3 regions of the Arthrobacter sp. MP_M4 genome follow, and region 3 is predicted to be linked to each of the others. Evidence: predicted binding sites of a transcription regulator. Region 3 holds the regulator's gene; each other region holds the start of a gene.
The links. Region 3 encodes LexA, which represses DNA repair genes until DNA is damaged. Its sites were predicted from a motif close to TCGAACANNTGTTCGA; they were not measured.
Positions count from the first base shown of each region.

Region 1: a site for LexA is predicted at 6,987-7,002, ahead of RCH15_RS12945 (LysM peptidoglycan-binding domain-containing protein). Genes of this name have one in related genera too.
Region 2: a site for LexA is predicted at 5,944-5,959, ahead of RCH15_RS05750 (Y-family DNA polymerase). Genes of this name have one in related genera too.

Region 1 covers NZ_JAXCHX010000017.1:47,877-57,751, reverse strand. The annotation lists gene RCH15_RS12990 (peptidoglycan D,D-transpeptidase FtsI family protein) at 1-57, opposite strand, end outside; gene RCH15_RS12985 (hypothetical protein) at 100-774, opposite strand; gene rsmH (16S rRNA (cytosine(1402)-N(4))-methyltransferase RsmH) at 771-1,769, opposite strand; gene mraZ (division/cell wall cluster transcriptional repressor MraZ) at 1,962-2,390, opposite strand; gene RCH15_RS12970 (DUF3040 domain-containing protein) at 2,759-3,133, opposite strand; gene dinB (DNA polymerase IV) at 3,412-4,572, opposite strand; gene RCH15_RS12960 (hypothetical protein) at 4,749-5,282, shown strand; gene RCH15_RS12955 (polyprenyl synthetase family protein) at 5,279-6,373, shown strand; gene RCH15_RS12950 (Rv2175c family DNA-binding protein) at 6,523-6,876, opposite strand; gene RCH15_RS12945 (LysM peptidoglycan-binding domain-containing protein) at 7,152-8,513, shown strand; gene RCH15_RS12940 (Stk1 family PASTA domain-containing Ser/Thr kinase) at 8,632-9,875, shown strand, end outside.
Region 2 covers NZ_JAXCHX010000004.1:57,141-67,015, reverse strand. The annotation lists gene RCH15_RS05795 (FdhF/YdeP family oxidoreductase) at 1-1,492, shown strand, start outside; gene RCH15_RS05790 (DUF6457 domain-containing protein) at 1,666-1,983, opposite strand; gene RCH15_RS05785 (L-threonylcarbamoyladenylate synthase) at 2,192-2,812, shown strand; gene RCH15_RS05780 (hypothetical protein) at 2,827-3,114, opposite strand; gene RCH15_RS05775 (hypothetical protein) at 3,409-3,675, shown strand; gene RCH15_RS05770 (LexA family protein) at 3,685-4,116, shown strand; gene RCH15_RS05765 (PAS and ANTAR domain-containing protein) at 4,066-4,776, opposite strand; gene RCH15_RS05760 (hypothetical protein) at 4,950-5,207, opposite strand; gene RCH15_RS05755 (hypothetical protein) at 5,387-5,566, opposite strand; gene RCH15_RS05750 (Y-family DNA polymerase) at 6,049-7,359, shown strand; gene RCH15_RS05745 (AfsR/SARP family transcriptional regulator) at 7,398-8,339, opposite strand; gene RCH15_RS05740 (HtaA domain-containing protein) at 8,790-9,293, shown strand; gene RCH15_RS05735 (DUF4193 domain-containing protein) at 9,830-9,875, shown strand, end outside.
Region 3 covers NZ_JAXCHX010000002.1:404,868-414,742, reverse strand. The annotation lists gene priA (bifunctional 1-(5-phosphoribosyl)-5-((5-phosphoribosylamino)methylideneamino)imidazole-4-carboxamide isomerase/phosphoribosylanthranilate isomerase PriA) at 1-551, opposite strand, end outside; gene RCH15_RS04345 (hypothetical protein) at 630-788, opposite strand; gene hisH (imidazole glycerol phosphate synthase subunit HisH) at 789-1,544, opposite strand; gene hisB (imidazoleglycerol-phosphate dehydratase HisB) at 1,541-2,167, opposite strand; gene RCH15_RS04330 (histidinol-phosphate transaminase) at 2,232-3,350, opposite strand; gene RCH15_RS04325 (LysM peptidoglycan-binding domain-containing protein) at 3,428-3,901, opposite strand; gene lexA (transcriptional repressor LexA) at 4,261-5,010, shown strand; gene RCH15_RS04315 (ATP-dependent DNA helicase) at 5,034-7,115, opposite strand; gene hflX (GTPase HflX) at 7,108-8,676, opposite strand; gene RCH15_RS04305 (class I SAM-dependent methyltransferase) at 9,137-9,751, shown strand; gene dapF (diaminopimelate epimerase) at 9,732-9,875, opposite strand, start outside.

The DNA.
Region 1 (9,875 bases), on a different contig from region 3:
GCGCCGCGTCGCGCTCGGCGCTTCCGTCTTGACTGCCTTGCCGGTCTTCTGCGCCACGATAAATCCTTGCTGCTTGCCTGGCTGGTGGTCCGTCCTGCGTTAGTGTCCCGGGACCTTTTGCGCGGGGGCCGGTACTGACCCTCCGTGGAGTTCGGCGGCGGGTGCTGCCGGGGCGACGGCGGCCGCTGCGGGCGCCGCTCCAACGGTACCCGCTGCTGCGCCGTCTCCGGCCCCGTCGGCGGGCTTCCGGTTGGCGAGCGGTTCCTGCACGGTGGCCGGCGGAACGACGCTGAGTTGTCCCGCCACCGCCGGAGCGGCAATAACGGCTCCGGCGGCGTCACCCTTCACTGCCGGCTTGGCCTTGCCCGTGACGGTCAGGGTGGACAGGTCGATCTGGCCCTTGGTGGTGGAGGCCACCATGCCCAGCCCGGTGGCCTTGGCGGCCAGGTTCTGCGGGGCGTCGAAGTTCTGCACCTGCTGCGCAAGGTCCTGGTTCTGCTTGGTGAGCGAAGACTGCTCGCTCCGCAGCTGGACCAGCTGGTACTGGGCGGTGGAAACAGAGATGTTGAGGACCAGCACGGCCATCAGGGCCACGGCCAGAAGACCGAAGCAAAGCACCACGAACGGCGCCCGGCGTTTCCGCGGCGCCGACCGCACCAGCGAGAGCGGGGTGCGCGCTTTCCGGGACGGGCCGGTATCGGGAGTAATCCCGGGCAGGGCTCGGGCCGTCGCACCTGAGGCAACGGGGTATCTGCTGACAGCGGCGGTGCTCATGCGGCCCTCCTGGCTTTGATGCGTTCCACGGCGCGGAGCCTGGCGGAAGCGGCACGTGGATTTTCTGCGATTTCGTCGGCGGTGGGTACCTCAGTACCCTTCGTCAAAGTTTTCAGTTCTGCTTTGTGCTCTTCGAGCTCCACGGGGAAGCCGAGGGGCGCGGAGGACTTGGATCCTGCCTGAAAGAACGTCTTGACAATCTTGTCTTCGAGTGAGTGGTAGGACATGGCCACCACGCGGCCGCCAACGGCGGTCGCTGCGATGGCGGCCGGAATGGCGCGTTCCAGGACGTCGAGCTCTTCATTGACCTCAATCCGGAGCGCCTGGAAGGTGCGCTTCGCGGGGTGCCCTCCCGACTTGGCCGCGCCGGACGGGACGACATCCCGGATTTGTTCGACGAGCTCTCCCGTCGTGGTGAACGGTTTCTCGGAACGCGTGGTGACGATGCGGTTGGCGATGCGGCCGGCGAACTTCTCCTCGCCCCATTTCCGAATGATCCGGACGAGGTCCTCTTCGCTGTAATTGTTGACGACGTCCGCGGCAGTCTGGCCGCGGCTCATGTCCATGCGCATGTCCAGCGGGGCGTCGAACGAGTAAGCGAACCCGCGTTGGCGTTCGTCGAGCTGGAGCGAGGAGACGCCGAGGTCCAAAAGGATGCCATGGACCTCTTCAAAGCCGAGGTCCTCCAAAATGTCAGGAATTTCGTCATACACGGCGTGCACCAAGTCAATCCGGTCGGCGAAAGGCCGAAGGCGCTCCCCCGCGAGGGCCAGGGCTTCCTCATCACGGTCGATCCCGATCAGGTGCAGGTCCGGGAACCGCTGCAGCAGGGCCTCAGCATGGCCGCCCATGCCAAGGGTGGCGTCGATGACCACGGGGGTTTCGCCACGGCCGCGCGCCGCCTCGAATCCCGGGGCCAACAAACTGATGCACCGGTCCTTCAGGACCGGCACATGCCGTTCGGACGTGGGCTTCGACTGGTTGGCGTCCGTCATACCTGCGTCCTTTCGTTGTCCGGCTGATGTTTGGTGGGCGGCTGACTGCCAGTGCCGCTTCTTGATTCAGATCCCCATCCGCGCCTACCCGCGTTCGCCTGGCTCCGGGGAAGTGAGCCAGGAGAACAACCGGGTGGGCGGCTGGAGATCTCAATCAAGAACGGTGCACTGCTGGTTGTTGCATGTGGGGTTCTAGAGAATCCCCGGTATTGCGTCGTCGGTCTCCGAGAAGGCCGTTTCCTTCTCAGCGAGGTACTCGGTCCAAGCCTCGGCGTCCCAGATCTCTGCGCGGGTTCCTGCGCCGATGACGGCAAGTTCCCGGCCGAGCCCGGCATACTCCCGGAGCGCTGCGGGAATGGTCACGCGCCCCTGCTTGTCAGGTACCTCATCGGAGGCTCCCGACAGGAACACACGGATGTAGTCCCGGGCCTGCTTGCTGGAGATAGGAGCCTCCCGCATCTGCTCGTGAACCCGGCCGAATTCCGCCTCACTGAAGACGTAGATGCAGCGTTCCTGGCCCCTTGTGAGAACCAGTCCGCCGGCGAGCTCCTCGCGGAACTTGGCGGGGAGAATAATCCGGCCCTTTTCGTCCAGGCGCGGCGAATGTGTGCCGAGAAACACGGCCCACCGCCTGTCTGATCGTAGGAAGCCCAACGTCCCCCGTGTTGCCACTACCCTCTTACGTCCTCCACAGTACTCCACTTCCCTCCACAGTCAACGACACGCCGCAGGTTGCCGCCCCTATTTATGGGGCAGCTGCCGGCACGATCCCCGGGGCAGCCTGGTGGGCCGAAGTGGAGGAAATTTTGCCAGCCAGCTGCCGGCAGCCGGGGTTGGCCGGTCGACTGCAGGCTGTGCTGGCGGAATTTCCGGCTGGATAGACTGGCCGGAGCCGGCATTAACCAAAAAAGGCCCGCCGAAGCGGGTCTTTTACGCCACCGGGTGCGGCCGGTGGCGGGAAGTGGAGTGGGTGGCCGCTGGCCGGCGGATCAGGGCTCGCCGCGGTGCCGCTCGTCCCAGCGTTCCTCAAGATTGCTCATGAAGGAACTCCTGGGCTTGCCGGATTTCCCGGCCGGTCCCGGAGCCTTCGCCTTGCCGGCCCCGGCACCACGCATGGTCGCGTAATAAACGCCGGCGCCCATGACAACAAATCCCAGGACTCCGACCAGGATGTTCTGGATCGTCACGCCCAGGAGTAACAGGACCACACCGGCCAACGTGGCCAAAACGCCGATCACCAGATGGCGCGTTGACCACGACCGCCCGGCGTCCGAGCCCATGGAACTGGCGAATTTGGGATCGTCCTCATGCAGCTGCTTCTCAAGTTGCTCCAGCAACTTCTGTTCATGCTCCGAGAGCGGCATCACGACCTCCTTGAGTCGACCAGCGTCCAACTGACGTGGCCAGTGTCTTTAACCCCACAACGTGCGGGAATACCGTGTGGTTCCCATTCTCCGTCGCTGGTCGAATGGGGATTTTCACGGCCGCTTCCGGGGTGTTCAGCAGGTCATGCATCGGTGGCGAACGCTCGATCCAGTCATTGTCACACTTACGTATAACTAAGAATAGATTGTTGCGCGCTGTTCTGAAAGGTGCCGGAGGTCCCCTTCGCCCGCCGCGCCGGTACCTCAGGTTGCCGGTCTCAGCCCGGCGTGTTTCCGGGGTCCAGGAGCCGGGCTGGAAGCACCGACTTTGTCCCGAACTTCCGGGTCACTTGGTCCAGGACTTGCTCTGCAGCGCGCCAGTTGTCGTCCCGGCGGTCAAGGCTCAACTGCAGCGGTGCCTGCGCTGCCTCCTCGAGCTGTTCGGCCCGGATGCCTACGAGCCGGACGGTCATGGGACGGTCGCCGAGGGATTCGAGCAGTTGGACGGCGACGGCGTACAGCAGCTGTGCGCTGTCGATCGGGGTGCTCACCGTCCGGCTGCGGGTGATAGTGGAGAAGTCGGCGTAGCGCAGTTTCAGGGCCACGGTGCGTGCATGCATGCCGGCGCTGCGGAGCCGTTCCGCGGTGCGGTGCGAAAGGCGCAGCAGTTCCCGGTGCAGCAGCGCCTCGTCCGCCGTGTCCACGGCAAACGTCTCTTCCGCACCTATGCTCTTTTCAAGCCGGACAGGTGTCACCGGGCGGGGGTCAATCCCCCACGACAGCCGGTACACGTGCTCTCCCGAAGCGCCGAGCACTTTCCGCAGCGATGGCAGCGGAGACGCCGCGACGTCAGCGACGGTCCGGATGCCCATCCGGGACAACACCTCCACTGTTTTGGCCCCGACGCCCCAGAGGGCGCTCACCGGAAGGCTGTGCAGGTACGCGACTGTTTCCTCCGGACCGATGAGCAACAACCCGTCCGGCTTGCAGCGGGTGGACGCGATCTTCGCCACGAACTTGCTGGCGGCTATTCCCACGGATGCGGTGATGCCCAGTTCGCTGCGGACGCGGGTCCGGATGAGTTCGCCAATCTGGCGGGGCGGGCCGAGCCGCCGGATGGCGCCTCCGACGTCGAGGAAGGCCTCGTCCACACTGAGTGGCTCCACAAGTTCGGTGATCGAACCGAAGATCGCCATGATCTGGCCCGATACCTCCTGATACACCCTGTGCCGGGGCTCGATCACGGTCGCGGCAGGACACATGCGCATGGCAACCGCCATGGGCATGGCCGATTTCACGCCAAACCTGCGGGCTTCGTACGAGGCGGACAGTACGACGGATCGGTCGGCGGGGTAGCCGACAATGACAGGCCTGCCAACGAGCCCCGGGCGGCTGCGCAGCTCCACGGAAACGTAGAACGCGTCCATGTCCACGTGCATGATGCTGCTCCGCCGAAGCTCGCGCAATTGCTCTTCGCTGAACCGTCTGGCTGCGCCTTGGGGAGACTGCTCCCGCTGCTGTTTATCCTGGTCCGGCCGCACGACTTCAATCCTATGCCCGGGGACTGACTAAACTGGAGGCTGCATCCGGCGTCAACACCAGGAGGACAGTCTCTGTGAAGGTATTTGGACAGCGCAACCGTGCCGCGGGAGCCCTTGTGGCGGCGGCCGCGATGGCGGCCCTGGCCGCATGCACGCCCGCCGGCCCCGGAGCTGTTTCCTCGGACTCCCCCTCGGTTTCGGCTGCACCATCCTCGGCCCAGCCCGCCACGACGGTATCCGCCAGCGCCTCCGCAGAACCAGGCACATCGGCCACTGTCGGCGCCCTGGTACCGGGATTTCCGGCGACGCTCCTGCCGGTGATGCCCGGCGCCAAAGTTGTCTCGAGCAGTTTCGATAAGACCACTACGCCGGCCACCGTTGCACTCGTGGGCAGCATCACCGCACCGTCCGCCGACGTGCTGGCGTTCTATACAAAGGAACTTCTTGCCCAGGGCTTCCAGGCCGTCCCGGGGGAAGCCGTCGGTGCCGTCCCCTCCAAGGACTTCCTCCGCGGCGACAACGAAACGGTCAACCTTTCCGTGATCGAAGCCGCCGGCGTTTCCACCTTCACCATCGGCGCGAACGTCGCCGCTGAGTCCGTCAAGTGACCCTCGCGGAGCAGTTGCGCCTGGAACAGGCAGCCTACGTAGCCGCCGTCGCCGGAAAGCTCACCGAGTTCCTCACCGCCCGCCAATCGGTGATGTCCTCGATCTCCCCGGACATCGATCCCTTGATGGGATCAATCTCCAACCTTGTTACGGGCGGGAAACGCCTGCGTGCCCTCATGTGCTACTGGGGTTGGCGCGGCGCCGGCGGGACGGCCGGAGCCGACGAGGTGGTGACCGCAGGGTCGGCGTTGGAGCTTTTCCAGGCCGCGGCGCTGATTCATGATGACATCATCGACCGCTCGGACACCCGCCGGGGCGGACCCAGCGTGCACCGGCGGTTCAGCGAACTGCACGCGGCGCGGGATTGGGCGCTGGACAGCGAACGATTCGGGCACGCGGCAGCCATTCTGACCGGGGATTTGTGTCTGTCCTTCAGCGAGGAGTCGTTTACCGAGATTGGCCGAAGCGCTGCTTCCGGAACCCGCGCCCGGCTGATCTTCAACCTGATGCGCGCCGAGGTCATGGCAGGGCAGTATCTTGACATCCTTGAGGAAGTCGCCGGACCGAGGCGTGACCGGGCCGGTGCCGTCAGCCGGGCCCAGTCGATCATCCGCTTCAAGTCGGCCAAATACTCCACTGAACACCCGCTGGCGCTCGGTGGCGCCCTTGCCGGCGCCCACGACGAGCTGCTGCGCGGCTACTCGGCGTTCGCCCTCCCCCTCGGCGAGGCCTTCCAGCTCCGTGATGACGTTTTGGGAGTCTTCGGCGACCCGGTCACTACCGGTAAACCAGCCGGAGATGATCTCCGCGAGGGAAAGCGGACAGTATTGATCGCTTTCGCCCTGGACATGGCCAGCCCGGCCGAGTCGGAGTTCATTGACGCAAAGCTGGGCAGCCCCGGCCTGGACGACGCCGACGTGGACGAAATCCGCCGGATAATCGCGGACTGCGGGGCGCTCCAGGCCACAGAGGCGCTCATTGACGAATTTGGGCGCGCCGCGTATTCCGCCTTGGATCTTCTGCCGCTGGAGGAGCTGCCGAAAACGGCGCTCCGCAAGCTGGCGGAAGCCACCGTCAGCCGCGCCGCCTAAGCTGTCGAGGCGTTTGCTGCAAGTCCAGAGCCCCGGCGCCTCGACCTGTCCAACGGCCCAGGTCCGGTGACAGCGCAGGCCCTGCACCTCTTATAGGTGCAGGGCCTGCGTCGCATAATACGTGTGCGGTGATCGTCCCGGCGGCGCTGCTACCAGGCCAGGGACTGCGCCCGGCGACGAATTTCGGTTTTGCGGCCTTCACGCAGGGCGTCGATCGGACGGCCCCGCAATGATTCATCAGGGGTGAACAGCCAGGTAATAAGTTCCTCATCGGAATAGCCCGCATCGGCCAGGACCACAATGGTGCCCTTGAGACTTTCGACGGCGTGACCGTCCTGGATGAACTCCGCGGGGACGCAACGGATCCGGCGCTCACCGACCCGCAGCGCGGCCACCGCCCGTTCGTCCAGGAGGGCGTGGACCTTGGTAATCGAAACGTTCAACAGCTGTGCGACATCGGGCAGGGGCAGCCATTCGCCCACAAGGCTTTCTACATTACTCACGGATCAAGATTGCCATGCCGGGTACCCCTGCGCCTAGTCGGCGTCGCCGCCGGAAGCCGCTGCTCCCGCACCGCTCCGGGCCGGGCCCCGGGCCGCCCCGGCGAACCTCCCCAAACAACTCTTTGCATTTTGTCAAACAGTTCTTGTGCTAATTCCCAATTCATGAGAGATTCACCTAGATCACATTCGCCACAGCAATAACTTTGGTCACACTGGTATCACCAGTAATGCCGGCCATACCCGCAGCGTTCGCCGCTGAGAAGAGGACCTTTCCCATGACGACGTTTCGTTCGCCTAGACCCAGCCTGCCCATGATCGCGGCCACGACGGCGGCTCTTCCCGCCGTCATTCTGTCTTCCCTGGCCATCGCCCAGCCGGCCGCGGCGGAGTCGCGTCCCCGCGCCATCCCGGCCACCCTTGCTGCAGCGATGCAGGCGCAGGCCCACGGTCACACTGTCCGGTCGCTGGCTCCGGCGGTGATCCCTGCGGGCTTCCTTCCGGCCGCCGTGCCGTCCGCATTCCGCCCCACCCAGGTCCCGGCTCCGGCCCAGTACACGATTGCCCGCGGTGACACGATCAGCGGGATCGCCGGCAAGTTCGGCCTGGACACGCACGCCATCCTGAAGCTGAACCAACTGCAGGCCAACACCATCATCTACCCCGGCCAGAAGATCAAGCTCGGCGGCCAGGCGACGGCCCCGGCCGTTCCCGCGGCTCCGGCCACTCCTGCGGCGCCCAGCAGCTCCTACACTGTTAAATCAGGCGACACCCTCAGCGCCATCTCGGGCCGCCACGGCGTCAAGCTCTCGGAAATTCTCAGCTGGAACGGGCTCAACATGGGCTCCATCATCTACCCCGGCCAGAAAATCAGGATTGGCGGCGGCAGCGCGGCCCCCGCTCCCTCTGCTCCGGCCACACCTTCGGCTCCAGCTCCGGTGGCACCCGCCGCCACTCCGGCACCGGCTTCCTACACCATTAAATCCGGCGATACCCTCTCCGGCATCGCGGCCAGGAACGGCGTCAAGCTTGCTGACCTCCTCTCCGCCAACCGGCTGAGCATGAGCAGCATCATCTACCCCGGCCAGAAGCTCGCGCTTCGGGGCGGGTCCCTTGCACCGGCCGCCACGAAGCCCGGAGCCACAGTGACTCCCCTCGTTCCGAGCACCTTCCTTGGCTACAGCTACCCGGCCGCCGTGGTCAATTCCGCCAACCAGAACAAGGCCCTGCTCAATGCTTCGCCGGTCCCCAGCCGAGCGCAGATGAAGACCATCGTGACGGACTCCGCACGCCGCATGGGAGTGGACCCGGCGCTTGCCCTGGCCTTTGCCTTCCAGGAATCCAGCTTCGACCACCGCTCGGTGTCCCCGGCCAACGCGATCGGCACGATGCAGGTCATTCCGTCCTCCGGCCAGTGGGCCTCGGACCTCGTGGGGCGCAAGCTGAACTTGCTGGACCCTTATGACAACGCCACCGCTGGCGTCGCCATCATCCGCCAACTGGTCCGTTCCAGCCCGAACCTGGACTCGGCCATCGCAGGCTACTACCAGGGTCAGTACTCCGTCAGTAAGTACGGCATGTACGACGACACCAAGCGCTACGTTCAGTCGATTAAGGCGCACCGGAACACCTTCGGCTAGAAGCCGGAAGGGGCGCGCCGCGGGAATTCACCCCCGCGGGAAGGCCGGCGGATAACGATACGGGTCCGGATCGCATGTTGATTCGGGCCCGTTTCCGTGCAGCGATTAGGATCGTAGAGTGCAGGATTATTCGTCGGACCCTCTTGTTGGCACCCTGGTGGATGGCCGGTACCTGATTCAGTCCAGGCTCGCCAGCGGCGGCATGTCCACTGTCTACGTCGCTACGGACCAACGGCTTGAACGGGATGTGGCGCTCAAGGTGTTGCACCCGCACATGGCCGGTGACCCGCAATTCCTCGACCGGCTGGGCCGCGAGGCCAAAGCCGCCGCCCGCCTGTCGCACCCGCACGTCGTGGGGGTGTTGGACCAGGGCGAAGATGGCCGCGTGGCCTACCTGGTGATGGAATACATCAAGGGCCACACCCTCCGCGACGTCCTCAAGGACAAAGGCGCGCTCCCGCCGAGGCTGGCCCTGGCACTGATCGACCCGGTCGTTGAAGGCCTGGGTACCGCGCACGAAGCGGGCCTCATCCACCGCGACATCAAACCGGAGAATGTGCTGATCGCGGACGATGGCCGGATCAAACTCGGAGATTTCGGGTTGGCCCGTGCCGTTTCGACGTCGACCAGCACCGGTGCCCTGATCGGCACAGTGGCGTATCTCTCCCCCGAGCTTGTGCTCGGCCGGCAGGCCGACGCGCGCAGCGACATCTACTCGGTCGGCATCATGCTCTACGAAATGATCACCGGCAGGCAGCCGTTCGAGGGCGAAGTTCCCATCCAGGTCGCCTACCAGCACGTCAACTCCGCTGTCGGCGCCCCCTCCGAGCACGTGCCGGGGCTCGCTGCCGAAATCGACGAACTCGTGCAGTGGTGCACCGCCAACGACCCGGAAAACCGCCCGGTCGATGGAAACTCATTACTCTCCGAGTTGCGCCACATCCGGCGGAACCTCAGCGATGCCGAGCTCGACCTGCACCCCCCCGCCGCCCACCCGGGTTTGCCGCCCACGCCCGGGCTGCCAGTCCTGCGGCCCGGCGGCACCCCCGATTCCGGCGTGACGCCGGCTCCCCGGGCCGGCACGGCCGTCGGCAGCGGTGCCACCGAGGTCATCGGCGGCCCAGCCCAGCCCACGGAATTTCTCCTCCGCGGCAGCAACCCGACCACCGTGATGTCGGCCGCCCCGCGCCGCCCCGGCTACGGCCCGCTGTCCGCCCCCGCCGAGCAGCCCTACCCCGGCAGTTACGCCCCGCACACCGGCTCCGGGCAGGGCGGCGCGATTCCTGCCAGCAAGCGGATCCAGCGCAGGCAGGACCGCGATGCGGAGAAAGCCCGGCTGCGGGCGGCGTCCACGCCGGTCCG
Region 2 (9,875 bases), on a different contig from region 3:
GTTCCTGCATATCCGCATTGGCGGGGACATGGCGCTGCTGCAGGCAGTCTCGAAGCGGGTGCTTGAGGCCGAGGCGCGCAACCCGGGCACGGTCCTGGACCAGGCTTTCCTTGACGAGCACTGTGAGGGGCTGGAGGAACTCACGGAGCACCTCAGCCGGGTAGACGACGCCGAAGTCCTGACCGCCACGGGACTGCGCACCGAGGACATCGATGAGCTTGCCGCGCGCTACCTGAAGGCCGAAAAGGTCATCATCACCTGGGCCATGGGCATCACGCAGCAGAAGAAGGGCGTCGCGACCATCAAGGAGATCATTAACCTGCTCCTGTTGCGCGGGAACATCGGCAAGCCCGGCGCCGGCGCCTCCCCCATCCGCGGCCACAGCAACGTCCAAGGTGACCGCACCATGGGAATTTGGGAGCAGATGCCGCAGTCCTTCATGGAGGCCCTTGGGGAGGAGTTCGGCTTTGAGCCGCCCCGCGAACACGGCGTAGACGCCGTCGAAACGATCAACAGGATGCGCGACGGCGGGATCAAGGCTTTCGTCGCGCTCGGCGGCAACTTCGTGGGCGCCATGTCGGACACCAACGCCACCGAGGCCGCGATGGAAAGCACTGAGCTCTCGGTGCAGATTTCCACGAAACTCAACCGCTCCCACACGGTCACGGGCGCCGAAGCGCTGATTCTGCCCACCATGGGCCGCACGGAGATCGACATCCAGGAATCCGGGCCGCAGTTCGTTTCGGTGGAGGACACCGTGTGCGCCGTGCACCCCTCATGGGGCAGCGTGGAACCGGTTTCGCACAACCTGCTGTCAGAGCCGGTGATTGTCAGCAGGCTCGGCAAGGCGCTGGTGGGAAACAAGATCAACGCGGACTGGGATGGCTTCGAGAAGAACTACGACGCCATCCGGGACCACATCTCGCGGGTCGTCGGTGGTTGCGAGGACTACAACGAACGGATCCGGAATGAAGGCGGCTTCGTCCTGGAGAACGGGCCGCGGGATTCACGCACCTTCCCCACCCCGACCGGCAAGGCCGTGCTGACCGTCAACGAGTTGGAACACGTGGAGAGGCCCGCAGGCACGCTGATTCTGCAGACCATGCGCTCCCACGACCAGTTCAACACCACCATCTACGGGCACAACGACCGCTACCGGGGCATCAAGAAGGGCCGGCATGTGGTCTTTGTGAATCCGGAGGATATTACGGAACTTGCCCTGGCCGACGGAATGTTCGTGGACATCCGGGGCGAGTACCAGGACGGCGCGGAGCGCGTGCTTCGCAAGTTCCGGGTGGTCTCCTACCCGACCTCCCGTGGCTGTGCGGCCGCCTACTACCCGGAAGCAAACGTGCTGGTGCCACTGAACCACACGGCCGAAGGCAGCAACACTCCGGTTTCCAAGGCCGTCATCGTGCGGCTTGAGCCCAGCGAGGACCAGACGCCGGCCGGCACGGTTGCCGCGGTCTCCACTCCGGCCAAGACGCAGTAGCAGTCCCGCCGGCGCAGGGCGGGTCCCGCGGGGTCTCCCCCCCAGCAGGACATGCCCTGTGCCGGCAACAGCCGGTAGATCCAACCCCTGGACGTCCACCCCGGGAACAATAAAAGGGCATGTCCCGCGGGAGGTTCACCACCCCGCGGGACAAGCCCTTTTTTGGCGCCGGTTTACTGGGCGCGCTTGCTCCAGCCCTCTTCGTCCGGCCCGCCAGCCTCGCCGTGCTCACACAGCTCCAGGACCTTGTTTGATGCTGCGTGGACCGCCTCGTCGACGCTCTTCCTGCCGTCGGTCGATGCTGTTCCCGCAGCGAAGCCAACGATAAAGGCGCTGATGGCGTCCGCATGGGGCCCGACGGCCCTGAGCGACTCGTCCGCGACCTGGACGATTTTCTCGTGGTCCATTTCCAGATCAAGAATCTGCAGCGCCTGGATGAGTCGGGTACTCCAGTGTCGCAGTGTGCTGTCTTCGTCGCGGGGCAAAGTCATGTGCTACTCCTCTTTGATGGCGGTGCGTCAGTTGATCGTCTTCCCCCACTAGGGTTAGCACCGACACCGGCGTAACGCAACGCGACCCGCGAGGCTTAGGAGCGCAAAGGCTGCCGGAACTTCCCTGACCACGGCCGCACCAGTGGCGCTCGCGGCGAGTCCGCACGTCGGCGTGCCCGGGCCGGCGTCGGGCGCGTAAGCTCGTCCCATGGCGAGATACTTCGATGTCCACCCCGAAAACCCGCAGGCGCGGTCCATCAGCCAGGCGGTGGAAATCGTCCGGTCCGGAGGTCTGATCGCCTATCCCACCGACTCCTGCTATGCGCTCGGCGCCCAAATCGGCAACCGGGAGGCCCTGGACCGCATCCGAACCATCCGCCATCTCAACGACAAACACCACTTCACGCTGGTGTGCAAGGACTTCGCCCAGCTGGGACAGTTCGTGCAGATCGACAACGACGTGTTCCGCACCCTCAAGGCTGTCACTCCCGGGAGCTACACGTTCATCCTGCCCGCCACCAAGGAAGTCCCCCGGCGTCTCCTGCATCCGAAGAAGAAGACCGTAGGCGTGCGTATCCCGGACAACCGGGTGGTCCAGGCACTGCTGGCAGAATTAGGCGAGCCGCTGCTATCGAGCACACTCCTGCTGCCGGACGAGGACGAGCCCCTGACGCAGGGATGGGAAATCAAGGAACGGCTCGAGCACGTAGTGGACGCCGTCATTGACTCCGGAGACTGCGGCTCCGAGCCGACGACGGTGATCGATTACTCCAGCGGCACGGCGGAAATCGTCCGGCGCGGCATGGGCGACCCGTCCCGCTTCGAATAGCGGGCCCCGCGGGGCTACTTGGACGCGGTATCGGGCGCGCCAGCGGAGGTCGACGCCCGGTTCCGCAGCCAACGGCGGGACAGGTCCATTGCCGCGATCAGTCCGGCGAGCGGCGTCAGCACCGCCGCCACGTAGACGAACAGCAGCCACGCCAGAGTGGTCAGCAGCGTCTGGTGGTCGCTCAGCAGGGACAGCCCTCCGAAGAGCCCGAGGACCCAAAACAGGGTTACTCCGGCCAGGACCGCACCCGCGGGGAAGTACTCGTTGCTGACGACGCTTTTGACAATACCTAGAGTTTTCACGGACCCTCCTCATGCCTGGCGGTGGGAAGTTGGCCGCCGGGGTCAATCCAAGTATGGGGCCCGCCGCGCCCCGAATTTCGTCGACGGCCCGGTACGTGATGAAGCTAACTTTGCCGCGGCGTCGCCAGCTGAAACCGGCAAGGGCCGCTTTCACCAGGACCCTGCCCGGAAGTGGCGCGCTGTCCGTAGCCCAGGGCCTGATGGACCCCCTTTGGATTATCAGAGCAACAGGTCACCGCCTTCGGCGGCCCGGTGCTTGGATACCTTCCCGCCGGATACGACGTGGAGGCAGCCATGCGAGCCGAGATCGACGACGTCGGCTCCCTCGCCGAACTGGCGTCACCGGACGTCGTGGTTGCCAGGATCGATCGGCTGGGAGCCGACGTCAGCGCGCGGGACCTGACTGAGCGACGTCTGAAAAACACCGGTGCCCCGGACGTCATCGCCGGACCCGGTTCGGGATCCCTGGCAGGGACCCCCAAGGCCGGTAAGGAACAGTGGCAGGCCCCCTTCCGAAGAAGGGGAGGCTACACTGGAGACATCGAACATATATTCGAATAAGGGTGTGTCGTGGGCGTAATCATCGGACCCCGCGTGATGGATGCGGGCACTTCTCTACTGTCGGTTCTGATCTCGCCGGTGCGGGTTGCGGCCGGCTATCCCTCGCCCGCCCAGGATTACTTTGACGGCCGGATCGACTTGAATGAGCACCTCATCAAAGACATCACCAGCACCTATGTGGTCCGGGTGTCCGGGGACTCCATGGAGGGGGCGGGAATCAGCGACGGCGACGAACTGATCGTCAACCGGGCGCTCGAACCCCGCGACGGGTGCGTCGTCGTTGCCGTCCTCGACGGCGAACTCACCGTCAAGAGGCTTCGCATCACGGTGTCCGGGGTGATCCTTCAGGCGGACAACCCCTGGTACCCGGACATAAGGGTTGCGGCGCTGTCAGATCTTGTTATCTGGGGCGTTGCAACCTGGTGCCTGCACCACGTCTAGACGGGGCCCTTCCAGCGCGGGCGGGATCCTCCGAGCAGCGGGAACTGTCTTATAAGAGGTGCTCCGGGGATGCGGGCCGGCCGTGATGAGCTCCTCGATGAAATCCCCCACCGCGCTTCCGTCCGCAGGATCATCGGCCAGCGTCACGAGCCCGCACGCGACACCGGCAAGCTTGATGTTCCTGTTGTTGCTGAACGTTGCCAGCAGTCTGAACGCTTCCGTCGAACTGATACCGAGGCGCCCCATCAGAATGCCTTCGGCTTTAGCGATGGTGACACGAGTGCCCAGGGCCCCACGGATGGCATCGCGGGCGGCCAGTTCCGTCTCGGTGCGGATGGTTGAGGTAAGGTCCAGCATGATCCCTGTCACTGACAGCAGACTTCCTTGGTCGTCCAGGAGCGCCTCCCCCGCTGTGAGTACCGTGTGCTCCCGCGAGCGAGCATCAATCAGACGATGATAGATGGCCACGTGCCCGCCATGGGCGAAAAGTTCACCGTTGATGGCCTGGATCCGGGGTAAGTCGTCAGGGTGCTTGTGCGCCAGAGCCAGGGCCAGGGTCGGAACGACGTCCCCGCGATGGTAGCCGTGGATGCTGTAGATCTCGTCAGACCACTGCATGGCCTGGGTTGCACCGTCCAAAACGAACGTTCCGGCCACCATGTTGGAAGGGCCAGGACAGCTGGCATATGGTGACCCGGGCGACCTATCCATCGGATCTCCTCTCGCGCTGTTTCCTCGTATTTGATCGTACTCGGAGCGGTCGGAGACCGCATGGAATCATTGCGTCCGGCTACCCGACCGGTGCGGCGGCCGGCCCCTGCGCCCGCGCCCCACTATCTCGTTGCAGTACCACGCAGTGTAGCCGCGTTCGTGCCGGCCGTACGGCGTATCTCTTTGACCTTTTCGATCTGCAGGGCGAGTTTCTGCATGCGGGTTCTCAGGTGCTTGTCCAGGACTTTGTCCAACGCGGAGTGGAAACCCGTTTTGTCCCGGCAGACCGCATCGGTCACGGCGATTCTGAACTCTTCCTGGTGGCGGGTGAGTGGGACGCCGCGCACCTCTCTGGCCTGGGCTCCCTCAGGGGGCGCCACCCGCGCGCTCCAGGTCGACACAGACGCGGCTACGGTCATCGCCGGCTGGGACCCAGAGAGTACGATCTGGCTCACCGACGTCGCGCGCGAATCAGATGATTCGCGGCTGACGGGTCCCGCACCTCGCAGGGCGATCCCTGGACCCCGGCCCTGCAGTAGCCTCGCCTTCTCAAGGGCCGCTAGCTCCGGGGCGTGAACTGGACCCGGATGAGTTTGGGCTCGTTGCGTGGAAGCACGGCGGTAACGACGCCACCGCCTGCTGGTTCTGCGCCGATGCCGTACAGGAACGGGTCTGTATCGACTTCCGCACCGGGTACGTCGACTCCGTTGACCAGGACACTGACCTGATCATTGGTCATCCGGCCGGTCACTGCGGGTGCTGCTTGGTCCGATGGGTTGTCACTCAGTCCGAGCTCTTGCCGGTACTGGTTCGTGAGGACGCAGTTGACGTGGTCCACCAGCACGCTGCGGACCGACGAGGTCCGCGAGGTTAATAGGGTCTGAACGGTCGATCGGGTTTCGCCAGATTGTGGCACGGGATTGGCGGCCTGAAGCTGCAGAAGAGATGCCGGACGCCCGCCGGCTCTTAGAGGGTCCTCGAAACGGCGCCTTGGAATGACCAATTCGGTGGGAAGGCCCCTCATCATGTGGTCGGACCCTGCTCGACGTCCGAGTACCGCCGAACCGCCGTACCAAAGGCAAAGACGTTGTCACCGCCGCACCCTACCTTGGACTATCGAACATGGATTCGATAGAGGGTGTGTCATGGTCGCAGGAATCCCGACTCGTGCGCTCGCACGGTGGTATGGCCGCGAGCGCACACCCGGAAGAGGAACGAGCAATGAAAAGCATGCCTTACCCGCACAGGACCGGACCGGGACGGGGAAGCATTGCCCTTGTCGACGTGAACTGCTTCTACGCCAGCGCCGAACGAGCCTTCGACCCGTCCTTGGAGGGCCGTCCCCTGGTGGTGCTCTCCAACAAGGACGGATGCGCTGTCACCCGGTCGCCGGAGGCCAAGGCACTCGGAATTCCCCTCGGGGAACCCTGGTTTAAGCTCGCGCCGCGGGCAAGGGAATGGGGACTGGTGGCGCGTTCCAGCAACTACGAGCTTTACGGTGACATCAGCGCCCGGGTCATGGAACTCCTTGGCCGATACTCCGCCTGGCTGGAGGTATACAGCATCGACGAGGCGTTCCTGGGCGTCAGCGGCGCCCCGGACGAGCTGTTGCGGGTCGGCCACAGCATGAAAACGGCGGTGCGCCGCAACGTCGGCGTCCCCGTCTGCGTGGGCATCGCCGGCACGGAGACCCTCGCAAAACTGGCCAACAAGTGGGCCAAGAATAATCCAGCGTTCGACGGCGTCTGCCACTGGGATGCTGTCCCGGTTGCCCAGCGGAACAACCTCATGGCCGGACTGTCCGTGATTGAACTCTGGGGCGTTGCGTCCCGGTTGACCAAGAGACTCAACAGCACGGGAATTCACTCGGTACTGGACCTTGCGCGCGCAGACCCGGTCAGGATCAGGGACCGATTCTCCGTGGTGCTGATGCGGACTGTGCTTGAGCTCCAGGGAACTGCGTGCATTCCGCTGGAAGAGCAACGGATCGGACGTGACCAACTGATCTTCAGCCGGTCCTTCGCCGCTCCCATCACCACCGCGGCCGGGCTGCGCCAAGTCCTCGGCATCTATGCCCAGCAGGCTAGTGCGCGGCTGGCGCGGCACAGGCTGCAGGCCAAGGTTCTGACGGCGTTCGCGGGCACGTCCCCCTTCAACCAGCAGCACAGTGCGCACCCGTCCGTGTGCGTGCCGCTGCCAATGCCCACCGCTGACCCGGTCGTTCTGGCACGGGCTGCCTTCGCCCTGCTCCCCCGGATTAATGAGGGCGTCAAGTACGTGTGTGCCGGTCTCATGGTTACCGACCTCCGGCCGACGGGCAATCAGCCGCCTCTGGCAGTCTTTGAGAACTTGCACGAGGAACGCGGCATAGGGTCCCTCCTTGAAGAGGTCAGCAAAAAGTATGGACGCGAGGCGATTGGCCTGGGACACGCCGGAATCCGCGGCGGACCGGACTGGAGCATGAGACGGGACATGCTGTCCCCCCGCTACACCACCCACTGGGCCGAGCTTCCGGTCGTCAAAGCCGCCTAGATGATCCAGGACGCGGGCCGGGGCGGCACGGCCGGACTTCAGATGGCGACGGCCAGCGCCTGGCGCAGGAAGGAGTCCACAACTCGACCGGCGTTCTCCTGCCTGCGCCGGGACTCCTCCGCGGCGAGCAGGCCGCGCTTGGGTCCGTGCAACCGTTCGGCGAGATACAGCAGAGCTGCCAGGACTTCCGAGAGATCCGTGTTTCCGTCGGCGCGCTGCCGCAAAAGCCGCAAGTACGCCGCCTGCAGCGCAGGCCCGGGAGCGCAACCCATGTCCCGGTCAAACAACCGGCGGCAGCGTTCGTATGCGGACAGTCCCTCGACCGGCAGCCCCGCCTGCTCGTAGCCCGCAACGAGAACCGTCCACGCCCGTTCGTTGAGTGGCTCGGACCGGACCGCCGTTTGCGCCAACGAAATGGCGAGCTCGGATTTGTTCAGGAACGCCGCCGTCTCAGCGGCGAGAATCTGTGTGGCGACCTTCTCTGCGGCGTGCCGGGTCCGGGCTTCCTCCGCCCAGTCAGCCACGAGTTCAAAACCCAGCAACGGCTCTGCCGCCAGTTCCAGCGCCCGCATCGAGAGCTCGTGGGCCTCCGCCGGCGGGGAGCGCCGGGCCACGAGGACCAGGTCCTGGAATTCAGACAGGTCCAGCTCCACCAGCTGGGGATCGAGGACGTAGCCGGCGTTGGCGGTGCGGAGGGGGCCGCATTTCGTGTTGCCGGGCTGGATCACGCGACGCAGGCCACTGACGTAGCTCTCAAGAGTGGCCACCGCCCCCGCACTGGCCCGGGACCCCCATAGGATCTCCACCAGGCGCGTCTTGGAAACAGGTGTACCGAGGTTCAGGAGCAGGATTTCCAGAATATGCCGCGGCTTGCAGCCACCCAGGTCGGCGGCCCGGAGCACCGCGCCATCGCGCCGGATTTCGAATGTTCCAAAAAGTTGAACGGAGATTGTCGGTGTGGAAATGCCCGGAGTCTTCACCTTTACCTCCTTCCGGTATCTCTTAATCGATTGTCGAAGAGCTGAAAAAGAATTGCGGGATATATCCAGATGCATTTCTATCCGCCCTCTAGACAAACGGTTGCATGCAGGACAATGCACAACAAGGAATGCAACTACCCGATCCTTTGCCGTCCCGAAACTCAGGTACACCTCGTAAGGGCGCCAAGTACCTGAGGGCACCATTCTGCGTAACCGGGCAGCCGGGCAAGTATCCATTCCCCTTGCTTCGACACATTGCCTCTGTCGCGGCCCAGCGTGGCGGGCGGCCTCTTCACCATCAGGGGCCAGGCATCGCCCGCCAGGGTCGGGCGCCCCTGCTGCCCCGGCGGACTACGCCGGATGTCACGGCGGCCTGGCTGCAGTTCATCCTGGAAGCCATGCGCCGCTAGGCTCGGAGGAGACCAACTTTTCACCCTCAGGAGAACCTACGTGAACCCAGCGTCCGCCTCACCCGATCCGCAGCCCGCGCTGGGCCTGAGCTGGGGCATCAAGCGCAGCTTCGTCGACTACATCACCAGTTTGCCGGACGGTTCAGTTTCCGCGACCGACGGGGCCACCGTCTCGGACTGTTCCTTGTTCTCCTTCAGTCCCGAAGCTTCAGACTACGATTTTGCTCGGGGCGCCGGCGTACTGCGCTTCCGCGGCGACGTTCGGCTCGCCGGCCACCACGGCATGTTGCTGGTGCGTCTTCTGGACCCCTGGATCACATTCACCGGCGGCAGCGGAGTGCTCTCGATCAGCACCGGTGGCGGCGGCCGCCACGACCGGGCCACCGTGGGGTTTCTCGCCCCTTCCGTTCCGCGAGTCGACGCCGGGTCCTGGGTGTGGGACAACGTCGACGTCGTCGTTTCCCCGGAAGGATCCGAGCTTTTCGACGGCCAATATGCTGCCGGACAGCCGATGGACCCGCTCTTCATCCGGGTCGCGGGCTAGGAACCCGGCAGGGGCCGGCGCGGCGACCGCGGGCTTGCCTCACCGTCTTAGCGGGGCTGTGACCCGTAGGCCGCGGGCCCAAAAAACCAGCCAGAGACGTCGCTGCGCAACACAAAGTGCGGCCCACCCGTGGCGCTGACGCTGCCGCTGGCCACGTAGTATCCGCGACCCGCCCCCGGACCGCCAGCTGCGCGGTCAAAGGCATCCGTGAGCTGTCTCGGCAGGTGCCCCGCGGGCCCGAGAGAACGGATGTGGTCAACTTCCTCCGGCGTGAGCCTGCCGAGCACTGCTGCTATATCTGCCATCACGGATCCCTTCTGGCGGATGGTCTGTGAAGCACCAGCCTAGGACCGAGCTGTGAACGGCACATGAATTCGGGGCGACAATCAGCCAACAGATCCCGGCCGCAGCCACCATCTGACGGTGTTAGCAGAGTCACTGTCCGCAGTCCCCCTGCACCCAGCGAATTAACGGGTAAGTACTGTACGGTTCAAGTCCGGTAAACCCATAACAAAACGGAATCGAGAATCAACCAGGTGGCAACCGATTATGACGAAGTCCGATCCGACGTTGCGGAATCAC
Region 3 (9,875 bases):
TTGGGTCCCTGAAGGGTGCCGTCTTTGGTGACGTCGGTGACGACGTACCGGGAGCAGCCGGCGTCTTCGAGGCGGCCGAGGACGTCCCAGAGGTCACCGCCCTCCTTGGTCCAGCCGCGCCCGGCCAGCGTGGTGCCCCGGACATCGAGTCCGACGGCGATCTTGTCCCCGAAGCGCTCAATCACCCGGGCGGTCCATTCCGGGTTTTCCAGCGCGGCGGTGCCGAGGTTCACCCGGGCGACGCCGAGGCTGAGCGCCTTCTCGAGCGACTCGTCATCGCGCAGGCCGCCGGAAAGCTCCACTTTGATGTCGAGCCGGCCCACGACTTCGCGGAGCAGCTCGGCATTGGAGCCCCGGCCGAAGGCTGCGTCCAGGTCAACGAGGTGGACCCATTCGGCTCCCTGCTCCTGCCAGTTGAGTGCGGCCTCCAGCGGTGTGCCGTAGCTTGTCTCGCTGCCGGCCTCGCCCTGGACGAGGCGGACGGCCTGGCCGTTGACGACGTCGACGGCGGGCAGCAATTCCAGCACGGGCAGCGGGGTTTCGGTGGTCATGGTGGATCCTCAGCTCTTTCGGGTCAGCGGGGCGCCGCCACTGGTGCGGCGGCAGGCAGTGTCAGGCGGCCGGCAGCCTCACGCGGCAGGCAATGTCAGGAGATACGCGGCGGCCAGCGCCATCGCGGCCAGGATGTAGAACACGATCTGGACCCAGCGGGGGCTCTTTTGCTGGCGGAACGACAGCGCGCCGCCAACCAGCAGGCCGGCGAGCCCCATCAGCACCAGGGACCACATTTAGGCGGTCCCCGCATCCGCTGCCGGGGGTTGCGCTGTTCCGGCGCTCTCCCGCAGGCCATCGACCCAGTTGCGCAGCAGGCGCGCCCCGGCGTCGCCGGACTTCTCGGGGTGGAACTGGGTGGCGCACAGCGGGCCGTTTTCCACGGCCGCGATGAACGGGGCGCCGTGCTCCGACCACGTCACCAGCGGCGCCGCCATGCGCGGCTGGATGACGTCGAAGTCCCACGTCTGGACGCCGTAGGAGTGGACGAAGTAGAACCGGTCGTTTTCGACACCGGCAAAGAGGCGTGAGCCCGCCGGGACAGATACGGTGTTCCAGCCCATGTGCGGGACGACGTCGGCGGGGAGGAGTTCGACCTTGCCCGGCCACTCCCCCATACCTTCGGCTTCGGTGCCGTGCTCGACGCCGGCCTCGAAGAGAACCTGCAGGCCCACGCAGATGGCCAGCACGGGGCGGCCGCCGGCGACGCGCCGTCCGATCATGCGGATGGCGTCGACAGCCTTTAGTTCCTTCATCACCGTTTCGAAGGCGCCGACGCCGGGGACCACGAGTCCGTCCGCGTTGAGCACGTCCTCCGGTTTGGAGCTGAGGATGACCTCGGCGCCCGCGCGCTCGAGGGCGCGCACCGCCGAGCGGATGTTCCCGGAGCCGTAGTCAAGGACGGTGACCGTGGGTTTGCCCTCGGGCGACGCGGGCTTTTTGCCGGCGTCGGGGTTGATGATGGCGCCGTCCTGCAGCACCTTGCCGGTCACAGCGCACCCTTGGTCGACGGGATGCCTGTGACCCGGGGATCCGGTTCGACGGCTGCGCGCAGGGCACGGGCGAACGCTTTGAACTGGGCCTCGACGATGTGGTGCGGATCCCGGCCGGCGGTGACGTTCATGTGCAGGCAGATTCCCGCGTGCAGGGTGATGGCTTCGAAGACGTGCCGGGTCAGGGAACCCGTGAAGTGTCCGCCGATCAGGTGGTATTCCTGGCCGGCTGGTTCCCCGCCGTGCACGAGGTACGGGCGTCCGGAGACGTCGACGACGGCCTGTGCGAGGGCTTCGTCGAGTGGGACGGTGGCCTCGCCGAACCTGCGGATCCCGGCCTTGTTGCCGAGGGCGGTGCGCAGGACCTCACCGAACGTGATGGCGACGTCCTCGACCGTGTGGTGGACGTCAATGTGCGTGTCGCCGGTGGCCTTGACAGTCATGTCGATCAGGGAGTGCTTGCTCAGGGCCGTCAGCATGTGGTCGTAGAACGGCACGGAGGTGCTGATGTCCGAGACGCCGGTGCCGTCGAGGTTGATCTCGACCAGCACGGATGACTCGCTGGTGGTCCGTTCCATGCGTGCGGTCCGGCCCTCGCCAGCGGTGGATCCGGTGTTGCTCATGTGCGTGTCCTTTGGATGACGACGGTGCCCGGCATGCAGGCAATGTGAATGTCCGGTGTTAAGTCTAGGCGGGCTGCACTGCACGGCCGGCCAGGATCCGCTCAAGGGCTGAGAGGAAGGCTGTGGTTTCCGTCTCAGTTCCGGCGGTCACCCGCAGGTGCCCCGGAATGCCGACGTCCCGGATGAGCACCCCGGCATCGAGCAGCCCCTGCCAGACTTCATGCGGATTCTCGAGGCCGCCAAAAAAGACGAAGTTCGAATCCGAGACGGCGGGCTTGAGCCCCATCCGCTGCAGTTCGGTGACGATCCTGTCCCGCTGTCGCATGATGTCCTTGACATCTGCCATGAGGGCAACCCGGTGGTGGAGGGCTGCCAGCGCTGTTGCCTGGGTGATGGCTGAGAGGTGGTACGGAAGCCGGACCAACCGCAGCGCGTCGGTGACCTCGGGTGCTGCTGCCATGTAGCCGACCCGGGCGCCGGCAAGGGCGAAGGCCTTGCTCATGGTCCGCGAGACGATCAGCCGCTCCCGGCCCGGGAGGAGGGTCAGGGCGCTGGGCGTGCCGTCGTGGGCGAATTCGTGGTACGCCTCGTCGACGATCACGATGGTCTGGCTGGCTTCACCGGCCGCGTAGACGGCCTCCACGACGTCCAGGCCAAGCCCGGTGCCGGTGGGGTTGTTCGGGGAGCAGAGGAAGACAATATTCGGCTGGAGTTCCCTGACCTGGCGGGCAGCCGATGCGGCGCTGAGGCCGTAGTCCCCGGCGCGGACCCCGACGATGTACTCGGTGTCCGTGCCGGCAGCCAGCAGCGGGTACATGGAGTACGTGGGAGGGAATCCGAGCGCGGTGCGTCCGGGTCCGCCGAAGGCCTGGAGGATGTGCTGGAGGACCTCGTTGGACCCGTTCCCCGCCCAGATGTTCCGGGCACCCAGTCCATGGCCGAGGTACTCCGCCAGTGCCTCCCGCAGCTCGGTGAACTCCCGGTCCGGGTATCGGTTCAAGCCCGCCGCGGCGATCGTGACGGCTTCGGAGATGGCGGCGCGGACGTCGGCGGGAACGCCGTGGGAGTTCTCGTTGACGTTGAGCAGGATGGGAACGTCCAGCTGCGGCGCACCGTACGGCGTCAGGCCGCGCAGGTTGGTCCGGAGGGGAAGTCGGTTCAGTCGCTCTAGCTGATCAGTCACGTCCTTAGTTTAAGTGACGCGGCCGCAACCCCGGAATCCATGTGTTCCGCCGGCCGGGTCCGCAGGGTTCCCTGGCACTACTTCGACGGAATGAAGAGGGCCTGGCCGGCCTCAAGCTGGGATGCCTCCAGATTGTTCAGCTCGATGATTTCGCTGACGACGTCGCGGGGATCCCGTTCCGGGGCCACCGTGCGGGCAATGGCCCACAAGGACTCACCGGGCTGCACCGTAACAGTCACCGAGGGGGTGGGGGAGAGTTCGGCAGCAGACTCCGCGGCCTTGGCGGGTGCACTGAAGAATCCGCTGAAGGACAGGATGAGGGCGGCCAGGAGGATCAGCGGCACGCCGATGAAGACAAAGCGTCCCCGTCGCGTGAGCTTCAGCGGTGCCTGTGTGGTTCCGGCTCCGCGGCCGGTGGAGGCGGGGACGCCGCTCGGGGCTTCCTGATCTGCGGGGCTGAGCCTGCTGATCGAGGCCGCGGTCTCGCGCCGGCCGTCGTTGCCGGATGCGCCGCGGGCAAATGTGTTGGAAAACGCGCTTGATGCTGACATGAACTGAGCCCTCCTGGACCATACTGTGCCGCCCGGCGTACTCCACGTACTCGCCGCCAACCGGCCTAATCTTCGAACAAACAACCGAACGATGCGCGGGGTTCTCCCGGTGTCCGGCTAAATGCGGGTGTTCAACTAGAACACATATTCGAATCTCGCTTGTTCTGTTTTAGCACTTATCAACGAACATTGTCGAGACTCGCTAGAACAAATGTTTGAAAAAGCAGTGCGGCTGGCCTACGTTTGTGTTCAAGAACAACCACATCTGCAGTTGATCAGCAGGGTCTGACATTTCAGGCCGGAAGTTCCCGGCAGCCGCAGCCACGGTGGCCGGGCGGAACGGAAAGGCGTTGGCGAACATGGCAGCACAAGCCACTGGCGGCAGGGCCCCTACGCGGAGCCCGCAGGCGGCCCGGCCACCAAAGAGCCTCACCGTCCGGCAGAGAAAGATCCTGGAAACCATCCAGCGGTCCGTGACGGACAACGGCTATCCGCCGTCCATGCGCGAGATCGGTGACACCGTGGGTCTGGCGAGCCTGTCCAGCGTCACCCACCAGCTTTCGCAGCTGGAAAAGCTCGGTTATTTGCGGCGTGACCCCAAGCGCCCCCGCGCCATGGAAGTGCTGATACCGCTGACCCTTGATGAGGGCACCGCCAAATCTTCGGGGGTGGCGAAGTCCGGTTCCCTGCGCACCGTCGGCGGCCTGTCCGTGTCGGAGCTGGCAAGCGCAACTGACACGGCCATGGTGCCGCTGGTGGGCCGGATCGCCGCGGGCGGTCCGATCCTGGCCGACCAGGTAGTGGAAGATGTCATGCCACTGCCCCGCCAGCTGGTGGGCCACGGCGAGCTCTTCATGCTCAAGATTGCCGGGGATTCAATGATCGACGCCGCCATCTGTGACGGTGACTGGGTGGTGGTGCGCCAGCAGGGCGACGCCGTCAACGGCGACATCGTCGCCGCGTTGCTGGACGACGAAGCTACCGTCAAGACGTTCCGACAGCGCGATGGCCACACCTGGCTGCTGCCGCAGAACACCCAGTACGAACCCATCCTCGGCGATCACGCGGTCATCATGGGCAAGGTCGTCTCGGTGATGCGCTCCCTTTAGGACATTGCGCCCGAACTACCCGGTCAGTCTGCGGACTGGCCGGGTTTTTTTCCGAGCCGTTCCAGGGCCGCGAGGGCTACCGCCGGATCCGTCGTCGGCCAGAACGGCGGCAGGGCGGCCCGAAGGAAACCTCCGTAGCGCTCAGTGGACAGCCGGGAATCCAGTACTGCCACGACTCCCCTGTCTGTTGTTGTGCGGATGAGCCGGCCTGCGCCCTGGGCCAGGCGGATCGCGGCGTGGGTTGCGGAAACGCTCATGAATCCGTTGCCGCCGGCCTGGGCCACCGCGCGGGACCGGGCCGTCATGAGGGGATCATCGGGCCGCGGGAACGGAATCCGGTCGATCACCACCAGACGGCAGGCCGTTCCCGGCACATCGACCCCTTGCCACAGGGACATGGTGCCGAAGAGGCAGGTGTCCGGTTCGTCGGCGAACTGCTTCACGAGTGCCGTCATTGTCGAGTCACCCTGGCAGAGAATTGTCATGTCCAGCCGTGGTCTCATGGCTTCGGCGGCGTCCTCGGCGGCACGCCGGGAGGAAAACAGGCACAAGGCGCCGCCGCCCGAGGCACGGATCAGCTTTTCGAGTTCATCGAGGGCCTCTGGTGAGGTGCCGCGGCCGGGCTTGGGCAGATGTTTGGCGACGTAGAGGATGCCCTGCTTGGGGTACTCGAAGGGTGAGCCCACGTCGATGCCGGTCCAGCTGGGCGCACCGGGTCCGAGCAGCCCGAGGCCTCCGGCAGCGGGCTCGAAGGCGGATCCGATCGCCAAGGTAGCCGAGGTCAGGATAACGGTGTGGTCGGCGAACAGGCCCTCGCGGAGCCGGCCGGCGACGCTTAGCGGTGCGACGTTGACCAGGGCCGGCGCGGACTCGTCCGGCTGGGAGTACCCCTGCTGCGGATCGAAGGTGCTGTTGCGCGAAAACCAGACCACCTCGCGGTTCTCCCGCGCCGCGAGCAGCCGTTCGCAAAGTTCCAGGATCACCATCAGTCGGGAACGCGCGAGCTGCCGGCCGCCGTCGACGGTGTTGGCGCTGTCCCCTTTGGAGTCCGAGAGCGCCGCACGGCAGGCATCCCGCAACTGGTCCACGCAGTCGAGTTGTTCGCTGTTGAGGCCGTTGGGCAGCAGTCCGCTGGGCACGCCCTCGATGGCGAGTTCGAGGTTGGCCGCGGCATTGTTCAGGGCGTCCACCGTGATGCCGGTGTGCTTGCGGGCTCCGGACGCCGCAGCGTGGACCATTGCGACGGAGAGCTGCCCGGAGACAGCTCCGGTCACCCGGTCCTGGAGCTCGTGGGCCTCATCCACCACCACGACGTCGTATTCCGGCAGCACGGCAAGGCCCTCGAAGGCGCTGACGGCCAGCATGGCGTGGTTGGTCACCACGACGTCGGCGTCCGCGGCGTTCTGCCGGGCCAGCTCGCTGAAGCATTCCGCCGCCAGGGGGCATTTTTGCGCGCCGAGGCACTCCATGGACGTGACGGAGACCTGCCGCCAGGCACGGTCCGTGACCCCGGGCAGGAGTTCGTCGCGGTCTCCCGTGACGGTGTCCTCAGCCCATTCACGGAGCCGGACCACCTCCTTGCCCAGCTGGGAGGATGGCCCGCCCATGGCGGCAGCGAAGTGCGGCACGGAGGTGTCCTCGCCGAGCGAGAAGAGCTGCCCTTCCGAGGGTTCTTCGGAAGGGAAGCCACCCTCGAGCTTGTGCCGGCACACGTAGTTGGAGCGTCCCTTGACCAGGGCGATCTTAACGGGCCGTTCCAGCGCCGGCGTGATGGTTTTCAACAGCCGGGGCAAGTCCCGGCCGACAATCTGGGTTTGCAGGGCCAACGTAGCTGTGGAGACCAGGGTGGGCTTCTCACTGACCAGGGAATGGGCGATCAGCGGGATCAGGTACGCGAGGGACTTACCTGTACCGGTGCCGGCCTGGACCAGCAGGTGGTCGCCGCTGTCAATCGCGTGCGCCACCTGCCGGACCATTTCGTGCTGGCCCTCGCGGCTCTGGCCGCCCATGCCGGACACGGCGCGGTCGAGCAGCTCAATAACGAATTCTCCGCCGCCCTTGCTGCCTGGGTCCGTGTCCGCCCCGCTCACCGCCGCCTCAGTCATTGCTGATGAAGGAATCCAGTTCAGCGGCGAAACCTTCGCGCACCATCACCACGGCACGGGTGCCCGCTTCCTCGTGGTCAAGGCTGAGGATCTCGGCGTCGGTCTCGTGCAGCTTGCTCAGCAGGTCCCCACGGTTGTACGGGATCATCAGTTCGAGTTTCACGCTGGGCCGCGGAATGCCCTCGCTGATGGCCTTGAGCAGTTCCGGGATGCCTTCGCCCGTGCGCGCCGAGACCACAACATGGCGCGGTTCGCGCTGCTTGAGCCGCTCAATCACGAAGGGGTCCGCGGCGTCGGCCTTGTTCAGGACGATGATTTCCGGCACCTTGCGGGCGTCGACTTCGCTGAACACCGCCCGGACGGCGGCAATCTGGCCTTCCGGGTCCGGGTGGGAGACGTCCACGATGTGCAGGATCAGGTCCGCGTCGGCGACTTCCTCCAGGGTGGAACGGAAAGCCTCCACGAGCTGGGTGGGCAGGGAACGTACGAAACCGACGGTGTCGGCCAGGGTGTAGCCCAGCCCGTCCGAAGTTTCCGCTTTGCGAACGGTCGGGTCCAGGGTGGCAAAGAGTGCGTTCTCCACCAGGACACCGGCATCGGTCAACCGGTTCAGCAGCGAGGACTTGCCCGCGTTGGTGTATCCGGCGATTGCTACGGACGGCACGGCATTACGACGGCGGTTTGCCCGCTTGGTCTCCCGTGCGGGCTTCATGGCGGCGATTTCGCGCCGCAGTTTGGCCATCCTGGTCCGGATGCGGCGGCGGTCCAGTTCGATCTTGGTTTCGCCGGGGCCACGCGAACCCATGCCGGCACCGGCACCGCCCACTTGGCCGCCGGCCTGGCGCGACATCGAGTCGCCCCAGCCGCGCAGCCGCGGGAGCAGGTATTCGAGCTGGGCAAGTTCCACCTGGGCTTTACCCTCGCGGCTCTTGGCATGCTGGGCGAAGATGTCCAAAATCAGGGCGGTGCGGTCGATGACCTTGACCTTGACGATGTCTTCCAGGCTGCGGCGCTGCGAGGGTGCCAGTTCGGCGTCGACGACGACAGTATCCGCGCCCGTGGACATCACGATGTCCTTGAGCTCCTGGGCTTTGCCGGAACCGAGGAAGGTCCCGGGGTCCGGCTTGGCCCGGCGCTGGACAATGCCGTCGAGGACCTCCGAACCGGCGGTCTCGGCGAGGGCGGCAAGTTCGCGCAACGAGTTCTCGGCGTCCGCGAGGGTGCCTTCGGTCCAGAGGCCGGCCAGGACGACACGCTCCAGGCGCAACTGCCGGTATTCGACCTCGGTGACGTCTTCGAGTTCGGTGGACAGCCCGGCGGTGCGACGCAGGGCGTGCCGTTCCTCAAGGTCCTGCTGGTCACCGTCGAAGGTGCTGTGTTCCTCGTTCAGCCCGGAGATTGCCTGCGCCTTGCCGAGCACCGATGAAGGCTCGCCGGCAGCGGGGGCCGCTTTCCGTGCAGGGGTGTCCTTGGCGAGGATCCGGTCGATGACAGCCTGGATTTCCGCAGGACTCATGTCCTGGGCTGCTGAATCGGGTCCGGTGTTGGGCTGACTGGTCATGGTCTCCTTTAGAGGTTTGGCAACTTCAGAATAGTGCGGATCCGTGCTGTCCGGGGCGGTATTCGCGCTCGGCTGACGACTGGTGGTCAAAACGGGGCCTCCTGGGATGCCTGCGGCAGCGGTGCCGGGCGGAGAATGCTCCGCGGGGGAGCTTTTGCGGTGGGGAATAATCTGGCCGTCGGGGCCTTGATGAGGAAGGAACGCTCCGCCGGACCGCACCTTGCCGGGCGCGGCCAGACTCCAAGGGATTCGGGCGCCAAGAAAAATTTCCTTACGGAAGAGTCGGAGATGGCGCACTGAGCGGAAGGTAGCTACCTGCGTCGCTGCGGGGACGGGACGAAGCCCGTGCCGGTTACTTGAAGTTCGAGAGCATGTCTTTAAGACTAGCAGACGTCCTGGCGGCCTCCGCCGCCCGGCCCTGGTTTCGCCTGAGCCCGGCGGCCAACTAATCTGGGCAGTTATGGAGTCTGCACACTATTTCAGCGCCCAGCCTGCCGGACCGTTCACCCGCAAGCCACTGACGGTGGAGTTGGCCGGCGAACTCCGGCAGCTGCAGACGTCCTCGGCGATCTTCAGCCCTGACGGCGTCGATAAGGGTACTGCGGTGCTGTTGGCCGAAGCCCCGGCCCCCGCGCCGCAGGGCGCCTTGCTGGACATCGGCTGCGGCTGGGGTCCGATCGCGCTGACCATGGCCCTGCGGGCACCGCATTCACACGTCTACGCTGTAGACGTCAACGAGCGATGCGTGACCCTGACCAACGAAAACGCGGGTCTGCTGGGATTGGGGAACGTCACGGCCAGCACCCCCGACGCCATCGACCCGGAGCTCCGCTTCGACACCATCTGGTCCAACCCGCCCATCCGGATCGGCAAAGACGAACTGCATGCCCTGCTGCTCCTGTGGTTGCCCCGGCTCGCGCCGGGCGGCTCGGCCTGGCTCGTGGTGCAGAAGAACCTGGGCTCGGATTCCCTTCAGCGCTGGCTTGCAGCGGAGCTGGACAGCAGCTTCACCGTGACCCGGGAGAGCACCTCGAAGTCTTTCCGGATCCTTCGGGTCAGGAAAGCATCCCACTAGCGACGATGACCGCGGGACCGCTGAGCTCGACGTGCTCGTGGCCCTCCGCACCGAGGAAGAACTTCACCCCGACCACGCCGCCCGGTACGTGGACGTTCCAGACATCGGGCGCGCCCTGGCCGGC